2 regions of the Paenarthrobacter nitroguajacolicus genome follow, and region 2 is predicted to be linked to the other one. Evidence: predicted binding sites of a transcription regulator. Region 2 holds the regulator's gene; the other holds the start of a gene.
The links. Region 2 encodes HrcA, which represses chaperone genes, less so after heat shock. Its sites were predicted from a motif close to TTNGCACTCGNNNNNNNCGAGTGCNAA; they were not measured.

Region 1 (3,407 bases), 1.5 Mb from region 2:
TTCCCCCAACGAGCGTCGAAGGAGTGTGCCGTGGCAGAACCAGCACCGGAACCGATGGCGTCGCAGGCAACAGGCTTTGCCCTTGAGGACCTCGCGGCCGAGACCCGCAGTGACTCGCCGCTGAGTGAGCGTGACCAGCAGATGCTGGCGCTGGAGCGGCAATGGTGGAAGTACGCCGGAGCCAAGGAACAGGCTATCCGCGAGCTGTTCGATCTCTCTGCCACACACTACTACCAGATCCTGAACGCGCTCATAGACACCGAGGATGCGTTGGCCCACGATCCCATGCTCGTCAAGAGACTGCGTAGACTACGTACGTCCCGCCAGCGTGCGAGGACTGCACGTCGCTTGGGGTCCGACGCGTAAATCGCCAGGCTGATCTGTCAGCAGCAACCAGCAAGGACACCGCCTCACCATGACCAAATATGCCAAGGACGAATTCGACCAGGTTCCGCAGAACACGTCCCGCCAAGGCGTTCACCGCGACGCCCAAGAGACTGCACGCCCCACCCTGTGGCCGGTCCTGACCGTTGGGGCGGCGGCCCTGGTGCTCGGGCTCGTGGCCTTCCTCATCCTCCCCAACCTTGGGCTGGTAGCACCCAGCGCTTCGTCCAACACCACGACGCCGGCGCCGCTGCAGACCTCTGCGGCACCGTCCGCTGCTCCCACCGAATCCAGCAGTGCGCCGCCCGCTTCCAGCGAACCCAGCAGCGAACCGACGCCCTCGGAATCTCCTTCCGCCACTCCGTCTTCGGCTCCCGTGGACAAGGCCACTCCTGTGGCTGTCTACAACGGCGCCGGGACGGCAGGGTTGGCCGGACGGGTGGCAGGCCTCGTCCAGGGCGACGGTTGGGCGCTGAGCACTGTAGGAAACTGGGGCGGACTGCCGCAGCAGACGTCCGTGATCTTCTACAACGCTCCGGAGCAGAAGGCCAACGCGGAAGCGCTGGGTACCTTGCTGGGCATCCAGACGATCGTGGAAACGCCCGAGGTCCAACAGCCGCTGGTGGTTGTGGCCGGGCCCGGCTACCAGTAGGCATTGAGCCCGTTCCTGAGCTGAAATGCCCCAACTCGGTTAAGCCTCAATAACAAAAGTGGTGCCCTGCCCCTCCACGGCAGCGCGGCGCTAGTGACAGTGGTTACAGTGGACTCATTCCGGTACGGAGATCCCGGCTACCGGTCTTGGCTACTGCGAAAGTGTGGGCATCATGGCTTTGGGAACCGTCAAATGGTTCAACGCCGAAAAAGGTTACGGATTCATCACTGTGGATGAATCCGGCGACGACGTCTTTGTGCACTGGTCCGCCATCCAGATGGAGGGCTTCCGCGCCCTCGAAGAAGGCCAGCGGGTTGAGTTCGAACTGGGGGAGGGCCAGAAGGGTCCGCAAGCCGAAGGCGTCCGCGTCGCGTAGTTCGATCGCGGCGTCTGCGCCCATTCCTGTCAGCCCATGGCTGAAAGCCCTTTGTTTCTAGAGCAAACTGGCATCTCTGCTTGCACTCTCCCCGGTCGAGTGCTAATTATTGATTTAGCACTCCTATGGTTCGACTGCTAAGTCCGGCCCGGTTGACCCCGGCGGCGGACAGGCATCGGGCCGGCGGAGGATCAAGAAACACCTTGGTGGGGTGAGGTCCGGAGCGCGGGGCATACAGAGGCCCCAAGCGAAAGACCGTCCGTCGCGGGCACCCCATCTGATAGGTACCTTCTTAACGACTGTCCCGAAAGGACTACCGCCGTTATGGCCAAGATCATTGCATTTGATGAAGAGGCACGCCGCGGCCTCGAGCGGGGCCTGAACATCCTCGCAGACGCCGTCAAGGTCACCCTCGGCCCGCGTGGACGCAACGTCGTCCTCGAAAAGAAGTGGGGCGCCCCCACGATCACCAACGATGGTGTTTCCATCGCCAAGGAGATCGAGCTGGACGATCCTTACGAGAAGATCGGTGCAGAACTGGTCAAGGAAGTTGCCAAGAAGACGGATGACGTCGCTGGCGACGGTACCACCACTGCAACCGTTCTCGCCCAGGCACTGGTGAAGGAAGGCCTGCGCAACGTTGCCGCCGGCGCCGACCCGCTGTCCCTCAAGCGCGGTATCGAGAAGGCCGTTGAGGCAGTCATCAGCGAACTGCTGGCCTCCGCCAAGGAAATCGAAACCAAGGAAGAGATCGCAGCTACGGCTTCCATCTCCGCCGGCGACCCGGAAATCGGCAGCCTCATCGCCGAAGCCCTGGACAAGGTGGGCAAGGAAGGCGTCATCACGGTCGAGGAATCCAACACCTTCGGCCTGGAGCTCGAACTCACCGAAGGCATGCGCTTCGACAAGGGTTACATCTCCGCTTACTTCGTCACTGACGCAGAGCGCCAGGAAACGGTCCTCGAAGACCCGTACATCCTGATCGTCAACTCCAAGATCTCCAACGTGAAGGAACTCGTCACGGTTCTGGAGAAGGTCATGCAGTCCAACAAGCCGCTGCTGATCATCGCCGAAGACATCGAGGGCGAGGCCCTGGCCACCCTGATCGTCAACAAGATCCGTGGCACCTTCAAGTCCGTTGCCGTCAAGGCTCCGGGCTTTGGTGACCGTCGCAAGGCCCAGCTGGCCGACATCGCCATCCTCACCGGTGGCCAGGTCATCTCCGAAGAAGTTGGCCTCAAGCTCGAAAACGCTGGCCTGGAACTCCTCGGCACCGCCCGCAAGGTTGTTGTCACCAAGGATGAGACCACCATCGTTGAAGGTGCCGGCGACGCCGAGCAGATCGCAGGCCGCGTGGCGCAGATCCGCGCCGAGATCGAGAACTCCGACTCGGACTACGACCGTGAGAAGCTGCAGGAACGCCTGGCCAAGCTGGCCGGCGGCGTTGCAGTCATCAAGGCCGGTGCCGCAACCGAAGTTGAGCTCAAGGAACGCAAGCACCGCATTGAGGACGCAGTCCGCAACGCAAAGGCTGCCGTTGAAGAAGGCATCGTTGCCGGTGGTGGCGTTGCCCTCATCCAGGCAGGCGCCAAGGCATTCGCCAACCTCACCCTGCAGGGTGACGAGGCAACCGGTGCCAACATCGTCAAGGTTGCCATCGACGCACCGCTGAAGCAGATCGCTTTCAACGCTGGCCTCGAGCCGGGCGTTGTGGTGGACAAGGTTCGCGGCCTGCCTTCCGGCCACGGCCTGAACGCTGCCACGGGTGTCTACGAAGACCTTCTGGCTGCCGGCGTCAACGACCCCGTAAAGGTCACGCGCTCGGCTCTCCAGAACGCTGCTTCCATCGCTGGTCTCTTCCTGACCACCGAGGCCGTAGTTGCCGACAAGCCCGAGAAGAACGCTCCGGCTGCCGGTGGCGACGACATGGGCGGCATGGGCGGCTTCTAAGCCACCCGGCTGTAGCAATACAGCGCCCGGCATCACGCTGAACAG
Region 2 (3,407 bases):
CAGAAGAGATGCTTCAAGGTCGGCATAGGTGCGAACTGCCCCGAGTAGCCGCTGCCAGCCCAAGCCTATGTCCTCCGCGGTCTCGTGGGGCCAGCCGAAGGCCGTGAGGATTCCTGTCTTCCAATCGATCCCCCGGGGTACGGCAGGCCAAGCCTCGATGCCCAGGACCTTTGGCCGGATGGCCTGCCAGACGTCCACGTAGGGGTGGCCGACAATCAAAACGTTTCCTGCCGCTCCGGGTACCGTCATTGCCTCGGCTGCGATGCGCGACTCTTTGGACCCGGGGACAAGGTGGTCCACCAAGATGCCGAGTCGGCGACCCGGCCCGGGGTTGAAGGCAGCGATGGCCGACTTCAGGTCGTCTACGCCATGCAATGGCTCCACGACGATGCCTTCCACGCGGAGATCGTCACCCCAAACCTTCTCGACGAGCTCGGCGTCGTGTTTTCCTTCCACCCAGACGCGGCTCGCCTTGGCCACCTGGGCACGTTGGCCCTGTACCCTCACGGATCCGGAGGCTGTCCGGGTGGAAGGGGCGGCAGAGGCGGCAGGGCGGGCAGCAGGAGGCATCAGCCGGATTGCCTGCCCTTCCAGAAGGAACCCGAATCCCAACTGGAACGACTTGGTCTTTCCGCGCCTGTCTTCAAGGGAGACAACGTGCATTCCGCCTGATTTCTCAACACGGGTGACTTCGCCCACCCAGCCCGACTGCACGTCTTCGAGGACCATTCCCCGCTGTACGGCCACTTCCGGCAGCTGTTTTTTGCCAGGAGCGGACAGATCCTGCGGGCCCCAATTGTCGAAAGCCAAGGGATTCCTACCTTTTGTGCTGGTTTTTGGCGCGGGCCGAAGGCGGCCGCGCGAGGTTTCAATGCTAGCAACGGGGTGGCTCATACTAGACTTGTTAGCACTTGGGCATGTTGAGTGCTAAGTGTGGTGGTCCGATTGAGATCCCGCGTTGACCGGTCGTAGGGACCAAGGCAGTCGTCAGGAGGTGGAGCAATGAGTGAGCCGCGCAAGCTTGAGGTGCTGCGTGCCATCGTTGAGGATTACGTGCATTCCAGGGAGCCTGTTGGATCAAAGGCCCTCGTGGAACGGCACCATCTTGGCGTTTCCAGTGCCACCATCAGGAACGACATGGCTGTCTTGGAAGAGGAAGGCCTCATCGCGGCACCCCACACCAGCGCAGGCCGAATCCCAACAGACAAGGGCTACCGCTTATTCGTTGACCGAATTTCCCAGGTCAAGCCGCTTTCGGCCGCCGAGCGCAGGGCCATCCACTCGTTGCTTGAGGGCCCGGATGATGTTGATGACATCCTGGAGCGCACAGTGAGGCTTCTGTCGCAGCTGACCAACCAGGTGGCCGTGGTGCAGTATCCCCATTCCAATCGCGCGCTGGTCCGGCACGTGGAATTCGTCCTGTTGGCCCCAAAGCAGGTGCTTGTGGTCCTCATTGCGGATACGGGCAGCGTTGGGCAGAAGGTCATCGACGCCGGCTCTGACGTGAGCAACGAGGCGCTGATGCTCCTGAGGTCCCGCTTCCTCGGCAGCATCGCAGCCACCCAGATGGCTCTTTTGCCGCAGGTGCTGCCATCGGTAGTCGCCCTGTGCCCGCCGGAGCTCCGCAGCCTGGCGCAGACGTTGGCTCAGGGGCTGCAATCACTCAGTGACACCAGCCGCGAAGAGCGCATCCTGATGGCAGGAACGGCCAACCTGGCCCGCTCCAATGTGGATTTCCCATTGAGCATCGGTCCCGTGCTGGAGGCACTCGAGGAACAGGTTGTCATGCTTCGGTTGTTGTCTGACATGGGGGATGATCCCCGGGGCGTAACCGTGAGCATTGGACGCGAAAATCCGTACGACGGCTTGGCTGAGGCGTCCGTCGTGGCTACCGGCTATGGCTCCGGGGCCAAGGTGGGGATTCTCGGTCCGACACGCATGGACTACCCCACCACCATGGCAGCAGTACGCGCCGTGGCCCGTTACCTTTCCCGCATTCTCGGCGGCTGAAAACCGGTCCGAGGAAACATCCGCAGTACAACAAGGAAGAGATACCGACTTTGAGCAGCCACTATGACGTTTTGGGAGTCTCGCCGGAAGCCACCGGGGAAGAGATCAAAAAGGCGTACCGCAAGTTGGCGCGGAAACTGCACCCCGACGTAAACCCCGGTGAAGATGTCGCGGAACAGTTCAAGGCCGTGACCCACGCTTACGAAGTGTTGTCCGACCCCCAGAAGCGCCGGGTCTACGATGCCACCGGCAATGAGAACGGCACCGACAACGGTTTCGGTGGCGGCTACTCCGGCCAGGGTTTCGCGTTCCAGGACATCTTCGACACCTTCTTTGGGGGCGGTGGCGGCCACGGTGGACCAGCCTCGCGTGTCCGTCGCGGCCAGGACGCACTCATCAGCGTCCGCATCGACCTGAAGGACGCCGTGTTCGGCGTCAACAAGAAGCTTGAAGTGGACACTGCCGTGGTTTGCCCCACCTGTGACGGCAGCTGCTGCCGCCCGGGCACCCACCCGGAACGCTGCGACATTTGCGGTGGTAGCGGCCAGGTACAGCGGGCTGTCCGCTCCATTCTCGGTCAGGTCATGACCACCGCGCCTTGTGGTTCCTGCGAAGGCTTCGGCACGGTCATCAAGGACCCCTGCAACGAGTGCAACGGACAGGGCCGAATCCGCAGCCGCCGTTCCCTCACCATCAAGGTACCGGCAGGCGTCGCAACCGGGACGCGCATCCAGTTGTCCGGGCAGGGCGAAGCAGGTCCCGCAGGTGGTCCTGCCGGTGATCTCTATGTAGAAATTCGGGTCAACAACGATTCCATGTTCATGCGTGAAGGCGACGACCTTCATGCCACACTGAGCGTCCCCATGACGGCGGCGGCACTTGGCACCGAGCTGCAGCTGGACACCTTCGACGGCGCACAGGATATCGACGTGAAGGCAGGCACGCAGTCGGGCGAAATCATTACCCTCCGCGGCATGGGCGTCACGCACCTCCGTGGTTACGGACGAGGCGACCTCAAGGTTCACCTGCACGTAGAGACGCCAAGCAAGCTCGACCCAGCCCAGGAAGAACTCTTGCAGCAGCTCGCCAAGCTGCGCAATGAGCAGTTCACCGAAGGAAAGCTTGTGGCAAGCGGGGGCATGTTCGCGAAGCTGCGGGACAAGCTCGGTAACCTGTAGCGGTGAGCAACCCCGTTTTCTTCACAGCCGCGGGCAGCCTCGGCCAGGTGATCCCCGGTTCCACATTCGTGCTCGAGGGTCCCGAGGCCCGGCATGCTGTAACGGTCAAACGCCTGGCCGCGGGCGAGCCCGTTGATATAGCGGATGGTTCAGGTGCGCGGCTGATAGGCACGGTGGTGGACGCCGGATCCAGCAGTTTGACCGTGAAGGCGTCTGAGG

Region 1: the regulator HrcA is predicted to act here: its motif matches at 1,527-1,553, upstream of groL (chaperonin GroEL).

The regions. Positions count from the first base shown of each region.
Region 1 is NZ_CP073234.1:1,102,100-1,105,506, forward strand. Features, by position in the region: gene KCX59_RS05590 (DUF3263 domain-containing protein) at 31-366, shown strand; gene KCX59_RS05595 (LytR C-terminal domain-containing protein) at 416-1,036, shown strand; gene KCX59_RS05600 (cold-shock protein) at 1,209-1,412, shown strand; gene groL (chaperonin GroEL) at 1,737-3,362, shown strand.
Region 2 is NZ_CP073234.1:2,570,227-2,573,633, reverse strand. Features, by position in the region: gene KCX59_RS12225 (DUF3097 domain-containing protein) at 1-810, opposite strand, end outside; gene hrcA (heat-inducible transcriptional repressor HrcA) at 1,003-2,010, shown strand; gene dnaJ (molecular chaperone DnaJ) at 2,061-3,188, shown strand; gene KCX59_RS12210 (16S rRNA (uracil(1498)-N(3))-methyltransferase) at 3,191-3,407, shown strand, end outside.